Regions from separate parts of the Spirosoma sp. KUDC1026 genome, predicted to be linked through region 2. Evidence: riboswitches for the same ligand, from Rfam matches in the RefSeq annotation. Region 2 holds a riboswitch; each other region holds the start of a gene.
What was found. A riboswitch is a leader RNA that binds a small molecule or an ion and turns the genes downstream of it on or off. The one in region 2 is predicted to bind thiamine pyrophosphate.
Positions count from the first base shown of each region.

Region 1: it holds a riboswitch for thiamine pyrophosphate, as region 2 does, so the genes downstream of both, thiM (hydroxyethylthiazole kinase) here and HU175_RS03045 (TonB-dependent receptor) in region 2, are expected to answer to the same signal.
Region 3: it holds a riboswitch for thiamine pyrophosphate, as region 2 does, so the genes downstream of both, thiS (sulfur carrier protein ThiS) here and HU175_RS03045 (TonB-dependent receptor) in region 2, are expected to answer to the same signal.

Region 1 is NZ_CP056032.1:4,945,666-4,953,464, forward strand. Features, by position in the region: gene HU175_RS20675 (TonB-dependent receptor) at 1-450, shown strand, start outside; gene HU175_RS20680 (cation transporter) at 469-1,116, shown strand; gene HU175_RS20685 (helix-turn-helix transcriptional regulator) at 1,333-2,310, shown strand; gene HU175_RS20690 (DUF1761 domain-containing protein) at 2,391-2,807, shown strand; gene HU175_RS20695 (YdeI/OmpD-associated family protein) at 2,872-3,561, shown strand; gene sugE (quaternary ammonium compound efflux SMR transporter SugE) at 3,732-4,052, shown strand; gene HU175_RS20705 (nitroreductase) at 4,212-4,790, shown strand; gene HU175_RS20710 (ABC transporter substrate-binding protein) at 4,917-6,104, opposite strand; TPP riboswitch at 6,194-6,295, shown strand; gene thiM (hydroxyethylthiazole kinase) at 6,361-7,167, shown strand; gene thiE (thiamine phosphate synthase) at 7,164-7,799, shown strand, end outside; gene thiD (bifunctional hydroxymethylpyrimidine kinase/phosphomethylpyrimidine kinase) at 7,795-7,799, shown strand, end outside.
Region 2 is NZ_CP056032.1:705,096-712,894, reverse strand. Features, by position in the region: gene serS (serine--tRNA ligase) at 1-827, opposite strand, end outside; gene HU175_RS25080 (hypothetical protein) at 830-1,051, opposite strand; gene HU175_RS03075 (nucleotidyltransferase domain-containing protein) at 1,219-1,527, opposite strand; gene HU175_RS03070 (aspartate kinase) at 1,571-2,911, opposite strand; gene ribH (6,7-dimethyl-8-ribityllumazine synthase) at 3,023-3,523, opposite strand; gene HU175_RS03060 (tetratricopeptide repeat protein) at 3,621-4,316, opposite strand; gene HU175_RS03055 (DUF4926 domain-containing protein) at 4,399-4,626, opposite strand; gene HU175_RS03050 (IS982 family transposase) at 4,668-5,513, opposite strand; TPP riboswitch at 5,671-5,767, shown strand; gene HU175_RS03045 (TonB-dependent receptor) at 5,831-7,799, shown strand, end outside.
Region 3 is NZ_CP056032.1:4,732,390-4,740,188, forward strand. Features, by position in the region: gene HU175_RS19785 (response regulator transcription factor) at 1-536, shown strand, start outside; gene HU175_RS19790 (hypothetical protein) at 558-1,283, shown strand; gene HU175_RS19795 (DUF3592 domain-containing protein) at 1,306-2,169, shown strand; gene HU175_RS19800 (galactokinase family protein) at 2,260-3,393, opposite strand; gene HU175_RS19805 (GDSL-type esterase/lipase family protein) at 3,593-4,294, shown strand; TPP riboswitch at 4,703-4,794, shown strand; gene thiS (sulfur carrier protein ThiS) at 4,986-5,189, shown strand; gene thiC (phosphomethylpyrimidine synthase ThiC) at 5,186-7,099, shown strand; gene HU175_RS19820 (thiamine phosphate synthase) at 7,096-7,740, shown strand; gene HU175_RS19825 (thiazole synthase) at 7,727-7,799, shown strand, end outside.

The sequences.
Region 1 (7,799 bases), 1.6 Mb from region 2:
CCCATCGATAGCCGGGGCCTGGAAACCAACCTGCGTATTGGTTACGAAGATTTCAATCTTTACGCCGGTTACAGTCTGGTCGATACCCGCCGACGTTACAGCGGAGTCGAGTACAATAGCCCGGTGCCCCTTACGGCCAAACATCGGGTAAATCTGGTTGGCGTCTACGAGCTGGAAGGTAAGTTTCGCCTGGGGCTGGAAGCGTACTATTATAGCCGTAAACCGCTCTCGACCGGCGACTGGTCGCGTTCTTACTGGCTGATGGGCGTCATGGGGGAACGGCGCTGGAAGAAATTCAGTGTGTTTATCAACTTCGAGAATATCCTAAACATCCGACAGGACCGCTACCAGGCCGTAATTTTACCCCCTCTAAACCAGCCTTCCTTCCGGGAAGTATGGGCCCCACTCGAAGGATTTGTCGCCAATGGCGGTTTAAAATTATTTCTTTGATCTCCATGTAGTTTAGTTATGGAAACGACGCTCAATACTTCTACACAGAACGGCTGGAAAATAGCCACCGGTCTGGCCGTTTTTACGGTACTTTACAATATCGGAGAGGGACTGGTATCGCTCTATTTTGGCGCTCACGACGAGGCTCTGACGCTGGCCGGTTTTGGCGTAGATAGTTTTATCGAAGTCATTTCAGGTCTGGGTATTCTGGCTATGATTACCCGCTTACGGCGGTATGGCAGCGCCGAACGGGGGCGCTCCGAAAAGCTGGCCCTCCAAATTACCGGCTCCTGTTTTTATGTACTGGTTGTGGGGCTGCTTCTGGGAGCCGGCATCAGCATATGGAAGTCCCAACAGCCTGAAACAACTGTAGCCGGGATTATAGTATCCGTGCTTTCGATCGTCATTATGCGCCTATTGGCCAGTTGGAAAATTCGGACGGGTAAACAGCTTCGTTCGGCGTCTATCATTGCCGACGGTAAATGTACGATGGTATGCGTATACATGTCGGTGGTTCTGCTCGTGTCAAGTGTCCTTTATGCGCTGGTGCATCTGCCCTTCATCGATGCAGCCGGTATGCTTGGTCTGGCCTGGTTTTCGTTTAAAGAAGGCCAGGAAAGTTTTGAGAAAGCAAAAGATAACGCCACCTGCTGCGACCACTGCTAATCATCAGCCCAAAACGGCTGTTGGCCAGATGAGTCAATAACCGTTTTGGGCTGGCATCAAATCGCAGAAACAAATAGGTTGTAGCGGTGATAATTGCCAACGTCTTACAGTCACCGGAACGTCGATTAAACATGTCAGACTTCATTAAGAATCTGCTTTATTGACTGACAGATCATTGAGTAATTTGAGAACACAAATCTGTACCCAGCTAGCCCAATGGTTGATCCCGAAATAACCCGACTCTCCCGGCTGGTGGCGTTGCTGACGTTACTGCAAACAAAACGAATCCTGACGGCGACGGAGCTGGCAAAGCGCTTTTCGGTTAGTACACGGACCATTTATCGCGATATCAGGACGCTTGAGCAAGCCGGAATTCCCATCGTAACCCAGGACGGAAAAGGCTATGCGATGCTGGACGGCTACCGATTGCCGCCGGTCATGTTCACGCGGGAGGAAGCCATTGCCCTGCTCACGGCCGAAAAGCTGACCGCTGGCCTTACCGATGCCTCTACGGCTCAACTCAGTGGGGCTGCTATGGATAAGTTACGGGCCGCGTTACGTCGCGCCGACCGCGACCATCTCGAAAGCCTCGACCCACACATTCAGGTGCTGGGAGCAGCGGGGCAATCGAACCGGCCTAATGCGTACCAGCAGTTGGTAACGGCCATCACTAACCAGCGCGTAGTCCGTCTGGACTACCTTGCCGCCGATTCAAGCATGCCCACCGTTCGTGACGTAGAACCCATTGGGCTTTATTTAAGTCAGCAATGGCACGTCGTGGCGTTTTGCCGACTGCGGCAGGCGTTCCGGGATTTCCGGCTTGACCGCATCAAGCACCTGGTCGTTACTGAGGAAGTCTTTACGGCCCGGCCCGAAACGTTGCAGCAGTACTGGGCCGCCGAAGCCAGTCGGCGATCAAGAGAAAAAGTCGTTATTCATTTCCAGCCCGCAGCCGTCCTGCCCGCCCTAGCACAGCACCTGCACGATACCAAACATCAGTATGGCTGGACGGACGAACAACCCCAGCCCGACGGTGGCCTGGAGATGTCGTTTCTGATCGGGGATATGCCTTACCTGGCCACTTGGTTATTACCGTTCGCGGGGGCAGTTACCATCCTGGAACCACCCGCCCTGCGGGATCAGTTGCGTGAGCTGGCGCAGCGGGCACACGATTTTTTTTGCGCTCCCGATTGACCTATGACATAGGGCTGTCAGTGGATGGGGTGACCTTTGTCAAGTCAAACGACAACAATTCTCACCTCTCATTTTCAGCTATGTTTAACGTACTGTCCGACATCAACTGGCTTAGTGTCCTGGCCGCTTTTGTTCCTTATTTTCTGCTGGGTTCTCTGTGGTATATGCTCCTTTTCCCGAAACCCTACCGTATTTCCCTGGGCCGGGACGCGAATGAGCCCCAAAGCCTGAACCCGCTCTACATTGTTGGACCGGCCGTCTGCGCGTTGATCATAACCGTAACCTGTGCCGTTCTTTTGCAGGCGTTGAACGTAACGTCTTACGCCAACGCCTTGCAGTTTACGTTGATCGTCGGTCTTGGCTACTTGTTCGCCAACACCGTCAACATCGCTATCAATCCCAACATCCCCCGGCCTTTCCTGTACGGCCTGATAACGGGTAGTTATCACCTGGTTGGGATGGCCCTTGTCAATATGATTCTGGTCGCGATGCGTTAGTAGTTGATGTAACATTTATTTTCTGTCATCTGCTGTACAAAAACCATTATCCTCATTTTCGTTTATGTCAGTTACGTTCGGCACGTCGAAACTAACACAACAACAAATGGCTGATCAGGAGATCGAAACGTTCTGTCCCACAAACCGGCAGCAATGGCGGGAATGGCTTAATGAGCACCACGCCACAAAGCAATTTATTTGGCTCGTTTACCACAAGAAGAACTCTGCTGTTACAGGGATCACCTACAGCGAAGCCGTTGAGGAAGCGCTTTGCTTTGGCTGGATTGACAGCACGGTAAAACCCATCGATGCGGAACGGTATCGGCAGTTTTTTAGTCGGCGCAAACCCGTCAGTACGTGGTCGAAGGTCAACAAGGAACGTATTCAGCGACTGGTTGATAACGGCCTGATGACGAAAGCTGGTTTTGACAGCCTTGATACTGCCAGGCGAAATGGCTCGTGGACAATTCTGGATGAGGTGGAAGCGCTGGTACTTCCCGCCGACCTGGCCGACGCGTTTCGGACAAGGCCGAGCGCCGAACGTTATTTTTCGAGCTTATGCCGGTCTGACAGACGGAATCTGCTACAATGGCTGGTGCTGGCTAAGCGGCCGGAGACCCGGCAAAAGCGAATTGCTGATCTCGTTGAAGCCGCTGATCAGAACCAGAAGCCCAAAAACTTTCTGTGGACGAAGAAACGATCCACCGCCGATGAGAAGGAGACGTCTCAGAGCGCGACTACTGATCGATCGTAACTACCTGAATGGCTCCAGTTGCTCCTAATTGCCCCTCTTTGTCTGGAGTGTGTGCACTTTGTATTGCCTGCCACCCTTTACCAACAGGTTAGTAAAAACCAGGAGGACGACCTCCCCCAGAGCGGGAAGCGCATTCGGGACGGCCCGGTTACTCTAAAACCGTCTTGGTCATGTCCTGGGTTTATTTAGTTTTCGCGGGTCTGTTAGAAGTCGTCTGGGCCTACTTTATGAAGCAGTCGGAAGGCTTCACCCGGCTCGTCCCCTCCCTCATCACCGTTGTTGCCATGATGGCCAGCTTTGGTTTGCTGGCTTTGGCGATGCGAACCCTGCCGCTGGGCACATCTTACGTTATCTGGACGGGCATTGGTGCCGTAGGTGCCTTTATTGTCGGCATTCTTCTGCTTGGCGAGCCGATTAACGCGACTCGGTTTCTGGCCGCTCTTTTGATTGTCGCGGGCCTTATTCTGATGAAGGTTTCGTCGGGTCAGTAGGTCAGGCTGATCACCGAATCTTTGCGGACAGCTTCTCCCCTCCCACTTTCCTCGTAATTTAGCGGGGGTAAAACCATCGCACTGCGCGAACTAACGCGCCGGTGTTTATTCAAGGTTCAGCAGAAATAGCATCTGGCTGTAAGACACTAACGTAGTAATATGACAACATCCGCAGACACAATCACCGAACTTATCAAAACCCGCCGGAGTATTTTTCCACCTAGCTACACCGATCAGGAAATTCCGCGTGAGCTAATTGAAGAGGTACTCGAAAGCGCTAACTACGCGCCGACGCACCGCCTGACTCAGCCCTGGCGCTTCACTGTTTTCCGGGGTGAAGGTCTACAGAAACTGGCCGATTTCTTCGGCGATGCCTACAAAGCGCAAACGGCGCCAGAAGCCTATTCGGAAGCGAAATACGAAGGTGTACGGACCAAAGTGCTGAAATCGGCCTGTGTCATGGCCATCATCATGGACGTACACAGCGACAAAGTGCCGGAATGGGAAGAAGTAGCCGCCGTAGCCTGCGCCGTGCAGAACATGTGGCTCACGACAACGGCCCTGGGGATTGGTTCCTACTGGAGTTCGCCAAGCAGCCCGGCTCGACTACACGAGTTCCTGGGCCTCAACGACAATCAAAAATGTCTGGGATTCTTCTACATGGGCTATCATAACGCCGAGCCTAAGCCCGCCATCCGCAAACCCATCGAAGAAAAAGTAAACTGGGTCGAAGCGTAATTCTTTTCACTTTTTTGTCATCCCGACCTCAGGAGGGATCTTCGCTAGCTGGCTTTTTTGACTACTCTTACCGAAGATCCTTCCTGACGTCGGGATGACAAAAACAAAGTAGAATACGTAACGACTTTATTTAACCCGCTGGTAATAAACCAGCTTATGTTCCGGCAATAGATCGGGGTGCAGAATTTTGATCAGATCGGCGAGGACAAGGTGGGCGTTGACAGCGCCCGATTCCCAGTAGTCGTTGGCCCCCTGTTTGTTCACGCGTTTGTTGTAGTTAAATACCTGCCCCGTTTTGAACGCTTTGAAATCGCCGTAGCGAACGTCCTGCGCCACGATATCCCCTTTGGTGATAGCTGTACCTACATTCACCCAATAATCGGCGGTGAGAGCGACAGGATAAACGGCTTCAAAACTCAGACCAAGTCCCCCCTGCCCTTTCGTGTCGTTCCAGTGATACGTACTGCCCGCATCCCGGAAAAATTGCGCCATGTAACTGTCGCCGTAGGGCACAAACCAGGCATCCTTATAGCTCATACCCGCAATCAGACTGGGTTTTTTCGGTACGTTCTTCGTCATCGCCGTTAGCCGATTATACTCCGTTTCGACTTCGGTAAACTTCTGATTGACCAGCGCTTCTTTATCCAGCAGCACAGCCACCAGCTTGACCCACTCCGCCCGGCCCAGCGGGGTCGTTTCCAGCCATTCGGAGTTGATTAGCACCGGCACACCCGCCCGGGTTAATGTCTGGTACCGATTGAGCTGCGCTGTGGGGCTTCCCGATACCATTAACAGGTCCGGGTGCATGGCGATCAAGGCTTCTTCATTGAGCGTCTGATCGCCACCAACCTCCTTGATTTTCCCTTCAGCCGCCCGCTTCGTCACCTGGGGCGACGAAATATACGTCGCGTTATCGACGCCGACCAATACGTTCTCGGCGTTCAGGAAACTGAGTAAACCAATGTGCATCGATGACAACGTAACAAGGCTCCGAATGGGCGTTTCGATCACCTGACCAACTGGCAGATTCGTCGGTTTGGCGGCTCCCCGGGGAATCAGTACGTACGTAGCCGTGTCTTTGTCGGCGGCCGACGAGTTGAAAATACGAACCCGTTTGTACCCAGGCAGGTACTCAACCGAAAAGCCTTTGGCGTGTCGGATGGAAACTTGTCCCGTCGACGGACTCGCTTGGCGGCTGTCGGTTACCCGTGTTTGTTCAGTTGTCTGGCGGGAGCGGCAGTGCGTGAGCAAAAAGGACAACACGAACAGGGGCAGCCACATAGCGCGGAGAGACGGGAAAAATTTGGTAGGCATAGCGTGCCAAAGGTAACAGGATTGAGCCAATGCTTCTCTTCTGGCCAAGAGCAGGTTGATCGGTTGTCAAAAATTCACGTACCTTTACCGCACAACTTTAGGGGTGTCGATCTGCAAACGGATCGACTGAGACAATACCCTTATTACCTGATGCAGTTCGTACTGCCGTAGGGAAAAGTTAGCTCCGCTTGCTGCTCTGCCAGACTGCGGTCTTTTCTCCCCCTGAGGTTGCATTTTCTCTGTTAACGCAACCCGTATGACCGCAACACCCCAATCCATCTGGAACGACGTTGAGCAGATTCGCTCGCAGTCGCCCCTCGTACAAAGCATCACCAATTTTGTTGTCATGAACAACACAGCCAACGCCCTGCTGGCGCTGGGAGCCTCTCCGGCTATGGTGCACGCCGAAGAAGAAGTAGCTGATTTCGTTACCATTGCCAGCGCGCTGGTGGTCAACATCGGCACACTGGACCAGAATTTCGTCGCAGGCATGCGCCAGGCCGTCCACGTAGCCCGAAATCTGGGCAAACCCATTGTTTTTGACCCCGTTGGCGTGGGTGCTACGCCCTACCGCAACCAGATCAGCCGGGAACTACTGGACCTGGCCCCGCCTACTGTGATCCGGGGGAATGCGTCGGAGATTATGGCGCTGGCTGGCCTGAACGCCCGGACCAAAGGAGTCGACAGCGTACATGGCTCATCGGCAGCACTCGACAGCGCCCTCCAACTGAACGCCGAACTGGGCAGCGTTGTGGTCGTGAGTGGAGCCGAGGATTATATCGTCAGCGCTGATCAGGTTGCGACCGTCGCCAATGGTCACCCCATGATGACCAAGGTAACGGGCATGGGCTGTACCGCTACGGCACTAATCGGCGCATTTGTCGCCGTCAACACCAACTCTTTCCAGGCGGCCGTACACAGCATGGCCGTGATGGGACTGGCGGGAGAATTGGCCGCTCGTCGGTCGCCCGGCCCCGGTAGTCTGCAACTCAATTTTCTGGATGCGCTCTACCAACTGACTGCGCAGGACGTAGCGGCACACCTCAAACTGGGACAGCTGTGAGCACAACCAACCGCGTGTATCTGGTCACCGACAGCGACATCAGCCAGCGGGCGGGCCATACGGTACCATTTGTGGTGGAAGAAGCCTGCCGGGCGGGTATCCGCTGGGTACAGCTCCGCGAAAAAACGATGTCAACTCGTTCATTTGTCGAACTGGGTCTTACGTTCAAAACCATTACGCAGCGCTACGGTGCCCGACTGATCGTCAACGACCGCATCGACGTAGCACTGGCCATCGATGCTAACGGTGTGCACATCGGTCAGGACGACATGCCCTACCCGCTGGTTCGTAAGCTCCTCGGCCCGGACAAGCTTATTGGTCTGTCGGTCAACAACATGATCGAGCTGCTGGCTTCTCAGGCATACGCCGACATCGACTACCTGGGCGTGGCGGCCATTTTCGCTACGCCCACTAAACTCGACACCGTCAGCGAACTCGGTGCGCTGGGGTTAAGGGACATCTGCTTAAAAACCCACCTGCCGACTTTTGCCATCGGTGGTATCAACGCTACGAACCTTCAGTCCATTGGGCAAACGGGCGTAACGGGGGTGGCTGTCGTGTCCGCTATTTGTGGGCATCCGTCGCCCTACGACGCGGCTCGTCAACTCATTCAACTCGCTCAATCTTATGAA
Region 2 (7,799 bases):
CACGAGCCCGCTTCCCGCCGGAAACAGGGCGTATAACCAGCATTCCTAATCGGCAGCTGCCCTTCTGGTACGATCGTGTCCCGATAAATATTAGTGATCGGTACCTCGGCCGTTGGAATCAGATAAAACTTCTCCTCATTGATCAGATACATCTGTCCTTCCTTGTCGGGCAACTGACCTGTAGCAAATCCTGAATCCTCGTTGACAACGATAGGCGGCTGAATTTCGAAATAGCCTGCATCTAATGCTTCGTCGAGGAAGAAGTTAATTAATGCCCGCTGAAGCCGGGCACCTCTCCCCCGGTAAACCGGGAAACCGGCACCAGTAATTTTAACCCCTAATTCAAAGTCGATCATCGACCCGCCAAGACCGTCATATTTCTTGATTAGCTCCCAGTGCGGTTGGGCGTCGGCATGGAGTGTCGGTTTTTCGCCATGTTCCAGTACTACTTCATTATCATCAGCTGAACGACCTTCCGGAACGCTGTTGTGGGGAAGGTTTGGAATCGTTACCAGTACGGCCTGAAGTTGCTGTTCGGCCTGGGTCAGCAGCTCGTCCAGCTCTTTGGAGCGACTTTTCAGTACTGCCGTTTCGGCTTTGGCGGCTTCGGCAGCTTCCTTCTGTCCGCTTTTCATCAAAGCCCCAATTTCCTTTGCTTTTGCATTGGACTGAGCCAGCACCTCATCTAATTCCTTTTGGGCATCCCGGCGCTGCTGATCGAGGGCCAGCACCTGATCGACAACTGCCTCGGCGTTCGCAAAATGCTTTTTGCGCAGACCGGCCAGCGTCGTTTCTTTATTATCGCGTATGAAAGACAGTTGAAGCATCGTTAACGTGCGTTGATAATAGTTTTGATGACTGAAATAAACATTTCGGTCTCGGGATATAAAGGGAGAATATCTTCTTCTGTAAGCGTAGTGAACGCCCCATAATCGCTATCATGGCGAGCGCTGGACAGGCGTGAATAAAGTTTACTCCATTTGATTTCGACACGGCCAGTTTTAACAAAATGCAGTTCAAACATCGCTTTAGCACCAGCATGCGATTTAATTAGAATATCCTCACCGGTCAGCAGAGCAGAGATAATCTGATAAACGGCCTAATACAAGCGATTAGCTGCGCTAAACCAATCCTGATCATCAATCAAGTTTTTCACAGTCTTTAATAGAGCATCTGCTCGCTCAATCCGATACGTAATTAAGTCTTGCTTGTAGGAATTCATAGTCGCCTACCTTCGTCTAGAACGTTCTTGTACAAATCCGTTACTGCATACCGTGGCTGTTCGTGCTTAGGCCAGACGATCGGGCTTATTACTCGTCCTGATTCGAGTTCTAGCTCTGTTAATTGATCACTAAATACCCATCGTTTACCCGAAGAAAGATCGAGTTGTGTAAAGATTAGAAAATCCCAGTCAGAATCATCCCGTGCGTCGCCCCTCGCTCGTGAACCAAACAGCCATATTTCAGCTTCGGGATCAACCTTGTTAATGTACCGTTTGACTTCCTGCAAGAACAACGCGTCGTTCATGTCACATGAGTTTTAATCAATCCTATAACAGCCTTCTACAAAATTATGCGATAAACAAGCCCTCATTCAGCGCGTTCAGGGCGTCGGCTTTGTAACGACCGTGGATGAGTATTGATAAGTTGCTTTCGGTGCCGCCGTACGAAACCATCCGGATTGGAATGTTCTTCAATGCGCTAAAAACACGTAACGCAACCCCTTCATTGTCGGCACTGAAGTTTCCAACAATACAAACAATCGTCTGATCATGGTCGGGTTCTTCCAGTGTACAGAAAGTGCTCAACTCATCTGAAATTTCCTGCAAACGATCCGTATTGTCTATGGTTACTGAAACGGATACTTCTGAGGTGGCCAGCATATCAACCGGCGTTTTGTACTTCTCGAAAATCTCGAAAATCCGACGCAGAAACCCATAGGCATTCAACATACGGGTCGAGTGAATATACAGGGCTGTGATACCATCTTTGGCGGCAACGGCTTTGAATACCTGGTTTGATTGCTCTGCCGACGTAGGTCTGTCGGCGATGAGCGTACCGGGGGCGCTGGGCTCCATTGTGTTTTTTAACCGCACAGGAACACCAAACATACGGGCGGGCGTGATCGTCGATGGGTGCAGAATCTTAGCACCGAAATAAGCCAGCTCAGCTGCTTCATCAAAGGTCAATTCACGTACCGGAAAGGTGTTTTTAACGATTCTTGGGTCGTTATTGTGCATTCCATCGATGTCAGTCCAGATCTGGATTTCTTCGGCCCGGATAGCACCACCAATTAGCGAAGCTGTATAATCGGAACCGCCCCGTTTGAGGTTATCAACCTCAGCCCGTGGATTCCGGCATATGAAACCCTGCGTTACGATGATCTGCTTATCATCGTGCTGCGGCAGCATATCGGCCAGTTTTTGTTCCGTAAATGAGATAACTGGTTCGTTGTCCGCGTCGATCTGCATGAATTCAAGTGCAGGCAGGAGGACCGACGGAACACCTTCTTCGTTCAGGTACGACTGGAAAAGTTGCGTACTCAGCAATTCACCTTCGGCTACCAGCTCTTTTTCCTGCTTCAGCGTAAAGGGCTTAATTGTCGTTAGCGAGCGGATAAATGAAAACTCCTTATCAACGATCTGCCGGCCAGCCGCCTTACCGGCTTCGGTACTGTACAACTCACCGACAAACGTATCGTAATGCGCTTTGAGCGCGTCGATTGTCTGATTCGCCTGAGCCTCGTTGTTTTCTTTGAGGGCTTCACCAATAGCCAGGAGTGAGTTCGTTGAACCCGACAGCGCTGATAATACGACAATTTTACGTGTATCATCAGCCGTAACCAATCGACGGATGGACTGCATGCGTTCGGGCTTCCCGACCGATGTACCGCCAAATTTCCAGACGTGCATTTTTAAAGAGTGAAAGAGTGAATGAGCGAAAGAGCGAAAGAGCGAAAGAATGAAACTTAGCTGATCGCTCTTTCACTCTTTCATTCTGCATCGGCGGTCCGATTTCGCTCTTTATATTTTGCTATAAACTTGCTTCTGTAAGCCGAGCATTTTGATGGCGGTGATGGCGGCTTCATCACCTTTGTTGCCGTGTTTGCCGCCCGCCCGGTCAAGGGCCTGCTGCTGATCGTTTGGGGTCAGGACGCCAAAAATGACGGGCTTGCTGGTTTTTAAACTAACATTGGTCAGGCCCTGCGCTACGGCGTGGTTGATGTAATCGTTGTGCTTTGTTTCACCCTGAATCACGCAGCCCAGGGCGATCACTGCGTCGATATCATCACGCTGCGCAAACCACTGCGAGCCCAGTGTCAGCTCATAACTGCCCGGAACGTTCGCCCGAACAATGTTTTCTGCCTTAACACCGTACTGAAGCAAGGTTTGGTGAGCGCCGTTGTAGAGCGCTTCTGTCACTTCGGTATTCCATTCGGAAACCAGAATGGCAAAACGCCGGTGACTGACATCGGGTAGCGCATCCGTTGAGAAGACGCTGAGATTTTTTAGTTCAGAAGCCATATAACCTTGAAAATTTCGTCTGTGGGAGAATGAAAACAAAAAAGGACAAAACCCCGATCGGTTTTGTCCTTTGCTGTATTTATGGTGTCAAATACGCTTACGACTCACCGACCGCTGCCTCCAGCAACGATTTGTATTTTCGAGCACTAACGGCTTCGGTCGACTGCGCGTATTTTTCGATGATCGTGTTGTACGTATCGATCGCTTTATCGTTCTGTTTAGCTTGTTCCTGGGCAACAGCCAGTTTCATCAGGTATGATGGGCTAAAGAATTTATTCGGCTTGTAATCAGCGGCCTTCTGATAGTAGCTAGCTGCCTCTTCGAAGTCTTTTTTCTCCATATACGCATCACCAATGAGCGAGTAGGCACGCGCCTGCACCAAGAGGTCCGATGAACTGAAGTTTTTGAGCTGATCAATAGCTTCGTCGTATTTACCCTGTTTCAACAGAGCAGTTCCAGCATAGAAAGCAGCGAGGTTACCAGCGGGTGTCGAACCGTAATTGTCAGCAACGGAAATCAGACCGGGTGTTTTGCCATCGCCATTCAGCGCCTGCTTCAGAGAATCAGCTTCGAGTTGATAGACAGACGGAAAAAGCTCAACCTGGGCGGTTTCATCCTGACTGCTCACGTAATACCGATAGCCGAAGAAACCGACAATCAGCAGCACAATACCACCAAGGACGCCGAAAAGGACATTCCGGTTCTCCTCAAAAAAATATTCGGCCCGTTCAAACTGACCAGTTAACGCGTCCGGGTCTTCTAAAAAATCCAATCCGCTGTTCTTCTTGCTCATGCTTTTGCAATTTGGATTGCAAAATTAGAAATAATTAGACTTGTGGAAAAGTGTAAGCCTCAAAACTTTACATAAAGATTTTTTATCCAATGGCTGTATCACGGACAGACATTACTTCGGACGGTCGAACGCAGCGAATCTGATGCGGCAGTAAAATTTCGATGGCTACCGTTTCGCCAGTCAACGTAACAAACTCAACCTCGAATCCTTTTCCGTCTCCGTATACAGTCAAAATCGTGCCAACATCACCCTGTTTCAGTCGGCCGTCACCAGAATCTTCCTGGAGTACAACCAAATCAAACTCATTCATATGGGTACTAACTGATTTGTTTAATTAATCTAAGTTGTATGTCATAAGCTTGTTTCGAGGGCATAAGCCAGCAGAAACAAGACGATCTTGATCAGAAAACCGGCTTCCGTAACCGCATGAATCTTTTTGGGAAACCGCATCGTGATTTGACCGCCGGGCGGCCCCGTGAAGGCTTGCTCAATACGCTGACGCAACGCCTTTTTGTAAGCAACTTGCCAAGCTGGGTCGGGCCGCTTGCTGTTGCGTTTACGTTGAATCTGCAGGTAAATCTGTTCACAATCGGCATAAAACGTTTCCTGTTCATAGTCCGTATAACCAGCATCGCCAAACACCTCGCTGCCCGCTGTCAAGTTCAGGTGCATCATCTGCAAGGCCGTTACGTCCACCATCGAGCCAGGTAAAAGAAAAAACTGCACCGGCTGTTTATCAACAGTGGTGATGAGTTGAACGCGAAACCCAAAGAAGAACCGACGTTTGGATGCGATCTTACCCCGGTAGTCTTCCCCTTCTACCAAGCGCGAGCGACCAATGCGAATGTTATCACAGACGGCCACAGGGAAGGAGTCAATCAAGTACTGGCCACCCAAGTTGAGCGCTTTAAAAAAGTCAGCCAGATAGTAAAACAACACACTCAGTGTGTGCGCCAAGCGATGCAACCGCCGATTAAAAGCCGACTTTTCCAGCATCAGAACGCCTTGCTTGTCAGCCATATAGAGCATAGCAGAGGCTTGATTTCCGCCGAAGAAGCGGGCCGATATGATGGCGGTCGTCAGCACGATACTATCCGGTACTTTTGGTGTGGCCTGTGGTTTGCAGGAGCCACGATGATTGGTTTCCAGAAAAAAGTCATCCAGAAAGCAGTAAATTGCCAGCACTTTTTCAGACATAGCCAGAGCGGGTTATCAATGTTTTCGCACCTCAAAGGTACGCCTGCTCTACGCTATGTCTTTTTTTGTGCTCGTATCAATCGGCTTTCATGCAACTTAGATTAATTAACGACACATCAATGATCTTGTTTTTAGAAATGGTGTAGATTTGTGCCGCTAATCTTCTAAGGGGTGCCCTAAAACGACGGGCTGAGATTATACCCATTGAACCTGATCCGGGTAATGCCGGCGAAGGGAAACGGAGTTCATGTATACTAACTTTTTGACAACCAAAAGGTAGGTTTGGCCCCTTGGCCTATCATCATGTTTTTTTCGCAATGAAAAAACCGATGATTGGGCGGTATAACCGCTTTTATCTGTTGGCAGCCCTGTGTTGGCTGTCAGTGCTACCCGCATGGGCGCAGTTTACAATTTCAGGTTCTGTGGTTGACGCCGACGGAGCCGAGACCTTACCCGGCGCGGCCATTACCATTGAAGGGACTTACAAAGGCACCTTCACAAAGACAGATGGTACGTTTCAGTTAACTAACGTACCGTCGGGACCTTTGTCTTTACGAGTTTCGCTCCTGGGCTACGAGCCCCAAATCAGAGAGCTGCAACCAACGCAGAACGAAACCATCTCGATACGCCTTCAGAGGACCGCCGTTGTTGTGGATGAAGTAACGGTGAGCGCTACCCGGGCCGATCAGAAGTCAGCGATTGCCTACACGAACGTATCGCGCCGGGATCTGAACAAGCTTAACTTAGGACAGGATATTCCGCAGCTGCTCAATTTCACGCCTTCTATTGTTACTACCTCCGATGCGGGTGCTGGCGTGGGTTACACAGGCATCCGGATTCGGGGATCGGATGCCACGCGGGTAAACGTAACGCTGAACGGAATTCCGTACAACGACGCTGAGTCGCAGGGAACCTTCTTCGTGAATATGCCCGACTTTGCGTCGTCGGTGAGTAGTATTCAGATTCAGCGGGGCGTTGGTACGTCGACGAACGGGGCCGGCGCGTTCGGTGCTTCGCTGAACATTCAGACAAACCAGCTTCAGGAAAAGCCGTATGCCGAAGCAAATGTCTCGGCGGGTTCGTTCGGTACCCGAAAAGTGAACGTACTAGCCGGAACGGGTCTGCTCAATAACCATTTCGTACTTGATGCCCGCCTGTCCAAAATTTATTCGGATGGCTACGTCGATCGGGCTTTCTCGGATCTGAAATCGTTCTATATCTCCGGTGGCTACTACACCAAGAAAAGCTTTTTCCGGCTGAATGTTTTCTCCGGGCAGGAGCAGACTTACCAATCGTGGGGTGGAGTACCCGCAGATTTACTACGTACCAACCGGACATACAATGTCTATACGTACGACAACGAAACGGATAACTATCAACAGGATAACTACCAGCTCATTACGTCGCACGAGCTGAGCCGAAACTGGCGACTGAATGTGTCGGCCTTTTACACGAAAGGGCGGGGGTATTACGAGCAGTATCGCCCGAATGACCGGTACAGCAATTATGGTCTGCCCAACGTCGTGATCGGCGATTCGGTCATCACGCGGACGGACATTATCCGCCGTCGCTGGCTGGATAATGACTTTTACGGCAGTGTATTTTCGCTCGACTTTAACAGCTTTAAAAAGCTGACAATGAACATTGGTGGGGGCTGGAACCAGTATAAAGGCGCTCACTTCGGCGAAATCATCTGGGCGCGGGTTGCCGGAAACACGAACATCCGGGATCGATACTACAATGACGACGCTACCAAAACGGATTTTAATCTGTATGCCAAAGCGTTCTATCAGTTCACATCGAAACTCAACGCCTACGCCGACCTGCAGGTTCGGCGCATTGATTACTCGTTCCTGGGTTTCAACAGTCAGCTACAGAACGTACAGCAGGATGCCAACCTGACATTTTTTAATCCTAAAGCTGGTCTGACGTACACACTCAACGATCAAAATTCGGTGTATGCGTCGGTTGGGGTTGGCCACCGCGAACCAAACCGGGATGATTATACACAATCAACTCCCGTAAGTCGCCCTAGAGCAGAGGCTCTGATCGATTACGAAGCAGGCTACAAACTGCAAACTACCCGGCTGGCGTTTACGGCAAACGCGTATTACATGAACTACCGGAACCAGCTCGTATTGTCGGGTCAGTTGAACGACGTTGGCGCTTATAATCGGGTGAACGTACCGAGCAGCTACCGGGCCGGTGTCGAACTAGAAGCCGGGGCGCGTCTGACGAATCAACTGCAATGGAATCTGAACGCCACGTTCAGCCAGAACAAAATTC
Region 3 (7,799 bases), 1.8 Mb from region 2:
ACCCCGACGCCCTCGACGCGGTGGCCTGCGTGCAACGCGAGCAGCCCGACGTGATTCTGATGGACATCGACATGCCGGGCCGCACCGGTATCGAAGCGGTACAGCTTATCCGGAAGCAGACCACCGCCCCTAAAATCCTGATGCTGACCGTTTTCGAGGACGTCGAACGCATTTTTTCGGCCATCTCAGCCGGCGCGGTTGGTTACCTTTTGAAGAAGACGCCCGCCGATAAGATCATCGAATCAATCCGCGAGGTGATGTCCGGCGGGGCTGCCATGACCCCTTCCATCGCTCTGAAAGTTCTGGACGCTTTCCGCTCCCCAACGACCCAGTCCAACCCGTATGCGCTGACTGAAAAGGAACGCGACGTATTACATCGACTGGTGGAGGGCGACAGCTACAAACTCATTGCGTATCACTGCCAGATCAGCATGGGTACCGTGCGGACGCATATCGTAAATATTTACGAAAAGCTTCACGTCAACTCCAAGTCCGAGGCTGTGGCCAAAGCCTTGAAAACAGGTTTGTTCAGTTAGCCCCTCCCCCATTTTCTCACCATGACGCATACGCTGCCCGTTCTGCTGTTCCTTTGCCTACTCGCCTTTGCCTGCAAACCGAAAGAGTCTCATACCGCAGACACGAAATCGGCGGATTCGCTGACGGAGAGCAAGGCTATCGATTTCCAGATTATTCCCGGCGAACGGGTTGGACCGATCCAGTTTACAACGTCGGAAGCCGATTTGCTACGTCGGTTTGGGCCCTCTGTCGTTACAGCCGGCGACACAATTTACGGGGCCGAAGGAGAGGAATTTGTGGGAACTACCCTTTACAAAGGCACCGTCGACGAGGTGCAGATTCTTTATCAGGACTCGTCCGGACGCCTGCATCCCGAGCTTATACTGATCCGACCCACCACAACCGACGACGAAGGCAACCCCCTTCCTAACCTGGCTCCAACGCGCTGGCAGACAGCCGATGGTCTGCGAATCGGCACCCAATTAAGTGAACTGGAAAAGCGCAACGGAAAACCATTCAAGCTCTGGGGCTTTGGCTGGGACTATGGCGGCAACATTTCCGACTGGCAGGGCGGCAAAATGAGCTTACCCGCGGGCGAATCGCTGCTGGCGCTCACGCTGGGCCCTCCCGCTACGCTTACGACAGCGCAGGAAAAGGCATATGGTCAGGTAATGGGCGACAGTGAGTTTCTGTCGTCGTTTGCCCCCATGAAACGTCTCAATCCGGAAGTCCAGGCGATGCACGTTTCACTCGGTCAGTCGAAGTAGTTCACCACCACTCACCTTCCCTATGACCGGCCAGGAATTTCGCTCGCTCTTCAGTCAGGTTGCGCAGCAAACGCTCTCGCTCCCCGACGCGGAACGGTACCTGGATTTACACCACTCGCCCACAGCCCAATGGGTCAAACGCAGTCTGACAGGTCTGGTCCTGCTCCTTTTTCTGGCCGTTGGGTTGTATATCATCCAGCACGGCTACCGGGTGTCCATCGCCCAGCAGCGGGATTCGACGATATTGAACGCAGCTAATACCGTTCAACGTTGGTCACCGCTGCTGCTTTTCGGCGGCTTCGGCAGCCTGCTCGGGTTGGTGAGCGTTGCCGGGCTGCTTGCCTTGGTCCGCAGCCTCAGCCGCTCAGATCTTCCGTCAATAGATACGATAAAAGGTAGACTGCACCAGGTAGCCGCCCGTACGCTGACGGTCGACGAAGCCATGAGTCAGCTGTTTCTTCTGGAAGCACCACCCGCCCGACCATCAACGTCGGTAGCTACGCGGCTATTCATTACCCTTTTCATGCTGGTCGTCGTTTACTTCAGTCTGCGCCAGGCCCAGACCGCTTACCGGTTGCTGACATCGGGAAAACGGACGGAAGGACAGATCATCCAGATGATCAGTAATCGGAAGCATACCGCAACGGTCCCCGTTGTTCGCTATTCGGTCGATGGGCAGTACCATGAACTGACCGGCGGTACGTATTCAAGTCCAGCCGCGTACGCCATCGGCGACCGGGTGACCGTGCTGTATAATCCGGCATCACCAGCCGAAGCTGCCATTCAGTCCTTTTCCGATCAGTGGGCCGGTCCTTTGGTAGCCATCAGCCTGGCCAGCGTTTTTCTATTTTTTCTGTGGCGTCGCCCCAGGTCATTCGGTCGTTAGTCGCCTAGGGAATCGTAGGAAAGCTTGCAACCTGATCCGCAACCGGGCAGGTTCCTTACTTTGACTATCTGGTCACCCACGTTCTACCGACTACTCTCCCGACAACGTCAAATCCTGCAGACACGTGGTTCCGGCAGCGATACTAACAATGTAAGCGCGGCCCCCTTCGCGTTCGATGGCTTCGGCAACGGCTTCGGGGTTTTCGGGGGCGTAGGCAAACATGCAGCCTCCCCCACCCGATCCGTTGATTTTGCCACCCAGCGCTCCGGCGTTCAGCGCAGCCTCAATCATACGATCGATTTTAGGCGTCGAGATCTGCTGGGCGTCGCGGAGGTTGGTGTGATGATCGGTCAGCAGTTGACCAAACTTCTCGTGATCCAGACCACCGCTCAGTTCGTGGGGCGTTTGCAGCGTATCCAGGGCTTCGCGCAGGATGTCCCGGTTTTCAATGTTGCCTTTCAGCAGAATGTATTCATCCTTGGTCAGCACGTCTTTATACTCGGGCAGCTCCGTAATGGCGGTCGTATGCAGGGAAAATGCCGGGTTCATCGCTCTTAGCTGATCGGCGATACGGAGCATCCCGAACTTCACCCGGCCCAGTATGCCGATGGTGTCTTTCGGGTCCTGCGAGTTACCCAGTACGAACGTACCCAGTTGAGCCGCGGGTGAAGTGGGCGCAAACGCTTCCAGGCGAATGTTGGGCTGCGACTCCAGGTAGATAACGCCCCCAACTGCCGTCGAGTAGTGATCCATCATGCCCCCTGGTTCGCCAAACTCCAGCACCTCAGCCACATAAGCCAGTTCGGCCAGTTCGGTAGCGGGTAGAATTCGCGGCTCATCCGCCAGTCGGGATAGTACGTTCAGCCAGCTAATCAGCAGCGCCGACGAACTCGACGTACCAGCGTTGATGGGAATTTCGCCTCGCACCTCACCCGCGATCCCGCCCGAAAACGTGAATCCCGCCCGGAGCAGTACGTTAACAGCCGAACGAAAGTAATCGCGATCGTTCTGGTACGTTAGCGGCAGCGTAGTCAGGCCAAAGCGCTCTTCCTTACCAATATCAGGCAACTGCAGCACCACGTCCGGCAAACTTGTCCGTTCGGCGGTTAGTTGAATACGGCAGGAAATGGCGGCAGCAATGACGGGCAGGCCCAGGTAATCCTGATGTTCGCCGAAGAGGCAGATGCGCCCTGGCGTAGAAACCGTTATCGGTTGGTAAGACATACGAGACGTTGGAAATTATGCCCATGCCGGGCCACGTTTACACCGGGCTTCCCGGGCTGCATTCGTCAACGGGCCGACCAGCTGGTATTCGTTTCCGTAAATATACTGGCCGTCTCTGGTCAGCGTACCGATAGCTGCCGAAAAAAGTCTTTTCCTGTATAGGCCATCTGCCTTATTTTGCAGCTTTCTCCCCGATCCCATGAACCTATCCCTATACGCTTGGCTTACCCGCAGCCTTGCTACCTTTCTGTTCTTACTGGCAGCCACTTTCGCGTTCGCACAGACCGCCACACCCGACACGACGTTCCGAAGCACGTTCTACGAACAGAAACGAACCCTGTTCGAAAGCCTGCCCAACACCAAAAAGGAAATCATTTTCCTGGGCAACAGCATCAGTGACTTTGGCGAGTGGGCTGAACTCTTCGATGATCCCCACGTCAAAAACCGGGGCATCTCGGGCGATCTTTCGTTTGGCGTACTGGCCCGACTGGGCGAAGTGACCGCGTCGAAACCGGCCAAAATTTTTCTGCTGATCGGCATCAATGACCTAGCCCGTGAGATCCCCGACGAGCGGATTATTCGGAATTACCGGTTAATCGTTCAGCAGATCCGACGGGAATCGCCCCGTACCCGCATTTATCTGCAAAGCGTTTTCCCTACCAACGATACATTCCCGCAGTTCAAACGCCATCAGGGCAAAGACGCCCACATCAAGGCACTCAACGATGCGCTCCGGCAGCTAGCCGCCGAAAACGGTCAGCCCTACGTCGATCTGCATGCTTACCTCGCCGACAGCGCCGGTAAACTCGACGCTCGATACACCAACGACGGCCTACATCTCGTTGGCGCGGGGTACATCCAGTGGGTTAAGGCACTACGTGAGCTGGGACACATGAAATAGGACACGTGCACTTGGCGCTCTTCCACTGTCCTGCTCAACAAAAGGGACTGACTGGCCGATTTTACACGGACGAACGTTCACCAACTGCCACTATACAAAACCAAACTGCGGCCTATCTACCAACCTCAGCCCCGTTGTCCTGATTACTTATCAGAAAGAGCCATATCATTATTTTGCCGTTTTTGTCAATCAAACCCGGCAGCAGGCAGAAGATCTGTTTAAGCAGAAATACAGCCTCGAGCCGGACACTAAGCGGGAGTCCGTTTCTTTCATTCCCAAAGATCCCTCCTGATGTCGGGATGACAGAAAAAAAGCACTATCGATGTCGATAATACCGTTTCTAGCGGGAGTCTTGTTAGTTGGGAACCGCTCGTATTAAAAAGTTTTCTACCTTTGTGTTGCTAAACAGCGAAGCTTTAGGGGTGCCCGAACGGGCTGAGATATCACCCTTTGAACCTGAACAGGATAATACCTGCGGAGGGAAAAGCAAGAACACAGGTCGTATATTAATTAAGTTATCCGTACGTCAATTAGCTGGAATTGTGTTGTTTATACACTCGATTCCTCAGGATTAAATCTAATCCGGGTTTGACATACCGATACCCATTCGGCCCTTTTTCTGCTCGTTTCTCCCGTTGTCTTTTTCTGTGGTCTCCCCTACCAGCGCTGCGTTTGGCCTTAACGCACGACTATGACTGTATCCGTTAACAACCAGCCTGTTGATACGTCGCCAACGGCCTCACTCGGTAGTCTACTGACGCAGCTCGCGCTGTCCCAGAAAAAAGGAATCGCCGTTGCCGTCAACAACGTCATTGTCCCCCGCGTCACCTGGGAACAATTCTCTTTATCCGGCAACGAAAAAATCACGGTTTTACAAGCAACTCAGGGAGGATGAGCCAAAACCCCAAAACCCAGCCACTGCATACGCAGCAGTCTATCACGCGCCAGCCACTGACCGGCTCCCGCAAAATCTACGTGCCCGGCCAACTGCACGACATTCGGGTGGCCATGCGCGAAATCACCCTGTCCGACACCGTATCGTACGTTGGGGCCAAAAAAGTGAACCAGCCCAATGCACCGGTGACGGTCTACGACACCAGCGGGCCTTATACCGACCCAGACGTAACCATCGACTTGGAGCTGGGTCTGCCTCGCCTGCGCGAATCGTGGATTACAGACCGGGGCGATGTTGAACAGCTATCCGCTTTCTCGTCGGACTACTGCAACCAACGCCTGGCCGACCAGAAACTGGACGCCCTACGGTTTGCACACATTCGCCATCCGTACCGAGCCCGCGCGGGCCAGAATGTGACGCAATTGCATTACGCCCGCAAAGGCATTATCACGCCCGAAATGGAATACATCGCCATCCGGGAAAACCAGCGTATCGACCGCACCGGCCGGTACGCCGATGCGGGACCGGCGCTCAACAGCCAATCCACACTGTGCAAACAGCATCCGGGCAATAGTTTTGGGGCCAACACGCCCAAAGGCCACATTACCCCCGAGTTTGTTCGGCAGGAGGTAGCCGCTGGTCGGGCCATTATCCCGGCCAACATCAACCATCCCGAGAGCGAGCCCATGATTATTGGCCGGAATTTTCTGGTCAAGATCAACACGAACATCGGCAACTCGGTGGTTTCGTCGAGTATTGAGGAGGAAGTAGAGAAAGCCGTGTGGAGTTGCCGCTGGGGTGGCGATACGCTGATGGATCTGTCGACAGGCAAGAACATTCACGAAACCCGCGAGTGGATTATCCGGAACTGCCCGGTACCCGTCGGAACGGTGCCTATCTACCAGGCCCTGGAGAAAGTGAACGGCAAGGCTGAAGCGCTGACCTGGGAGCTATTCCGCGATACGCTGATCGAACAGGCGGAGCAGGGCGTTGATTACTTCACGATTCACGCGGGGGTGTTGCTGCGTTACATTCCGCTGACGGCCCGACGCGTAACGGGAATTGTGTCGCGGGGTGGCAGTATCATGGCTAAATGGTGTCTGGCGCATCACAAAGAGAACTTCCTGTACACGCATTTTGAGGATATCTGCGAGATTATGAAAGCCTACGATGTGGCCTTCTCGCTGGGCGACGGCCTACGGCCCGGCTCTATTGCCGATGCGAACGATGCGGCCCAGTTTGCGGAGCTTGAAACGCTGGGCGAACTGACCAAGATTGCCTGGAAACACGACGTACAGGTAATGATTGAAGGGCCGGGGCACGTACCGATGCACCTCATCAAAGAAAACATGGACAAGCAGTTGCGGGAGTGTGACGAAGCGCCGTTCTACACGCTTGGGCCACTGACGACCGACATTGCACCCGGCTACGACCACATCACATCGGGTATCGGCGCGGCCATGATCGGCTGGTTCGGCACGGCCATGCTCTGCTACGTAACGCCCAAAGAACACCTGGGACTGCCTAACAAGAAAGATGTGAAGGATGGGGTGATCACCTACAAGATTGCGGCCCACGCGGCCGATCTGGCGAAAGGTCATCCGGGAGCGCAGTACCGCGACAATGCCCTCAGCAAAGCCCGTTTCGAGTTTCGCTGGGAGGATCAGTTCAACCTCTCACTCGACCCGGACACAGCCCGTGAATATCATGACGAAACCCTCCCCGCCGAAGGGGCTAAAACGGCTCATTTCTGCTCGATGTGCGGTCCCAATTTCTGCTCGATGAAGATTACGCAGGACGTACGCGACTACGCCGAACAGAACGGGCTAGCCGATGAAGAGGTGTTTGACCAGGCGATGCAGACGAAAGCGAAAGAGTTTGCCCAACAGGGTAGCCAGTTGTATCTATGATTATTAGTCCCTTACATTACCTCGTCACCCGACCCGAGCAGGCAGAGCTGGCTTGCCAGGCGGGTGTTGACTGGATTCAACTCCGAGTTAAGAACCGGTCATATGCCGATTGGAAAGTCTTGGCGCAGGATACCCTGTCCGTTTGCCGGTCACACAACGCCCGACTGATTATTAACGATAATCCTCAACTGGCAGCTGAACTGGGAGCCGATGGCGTGCACTTGGGGCAGGACGATATGCCTGTTCCCGAAGCAAGAGCATTACTGGGCAATACGTTTATTATCGGCGGCACGGCCAACACCCTAGAAACCATTCGTCTACACGGCCAGAACGGCGCGGATTACGTAGGCCTGGGACCGTTTCGGTTTACAAGCACAAAGGAAAAGCTAAGCCCGATCCTGGGCTTGACGGGCTACCAGTCAGTTCTTTCGACCTTACAAAGTGAAGGTTTTTCGCTGCCCATTGTCGCGATTGGTGGCATTACGCTGGCCGACATTCCGGCTCTGCTCCAGGCGGGGCTGCATGGCGTAGCCGTTTCGTCCGCTATCAGTGGCGCGGCTAACCCCATTGAGCAAGCCCAGCAGTTCTGCCAGTATTTTACGCTAACAACCGTCAAAATAACCGCTCATGAACACCCTTGATAGCCAACCACTCGTTATTGCCGGGCACACGTTTTCGTCCCGCCTGTTTACAGGGACGG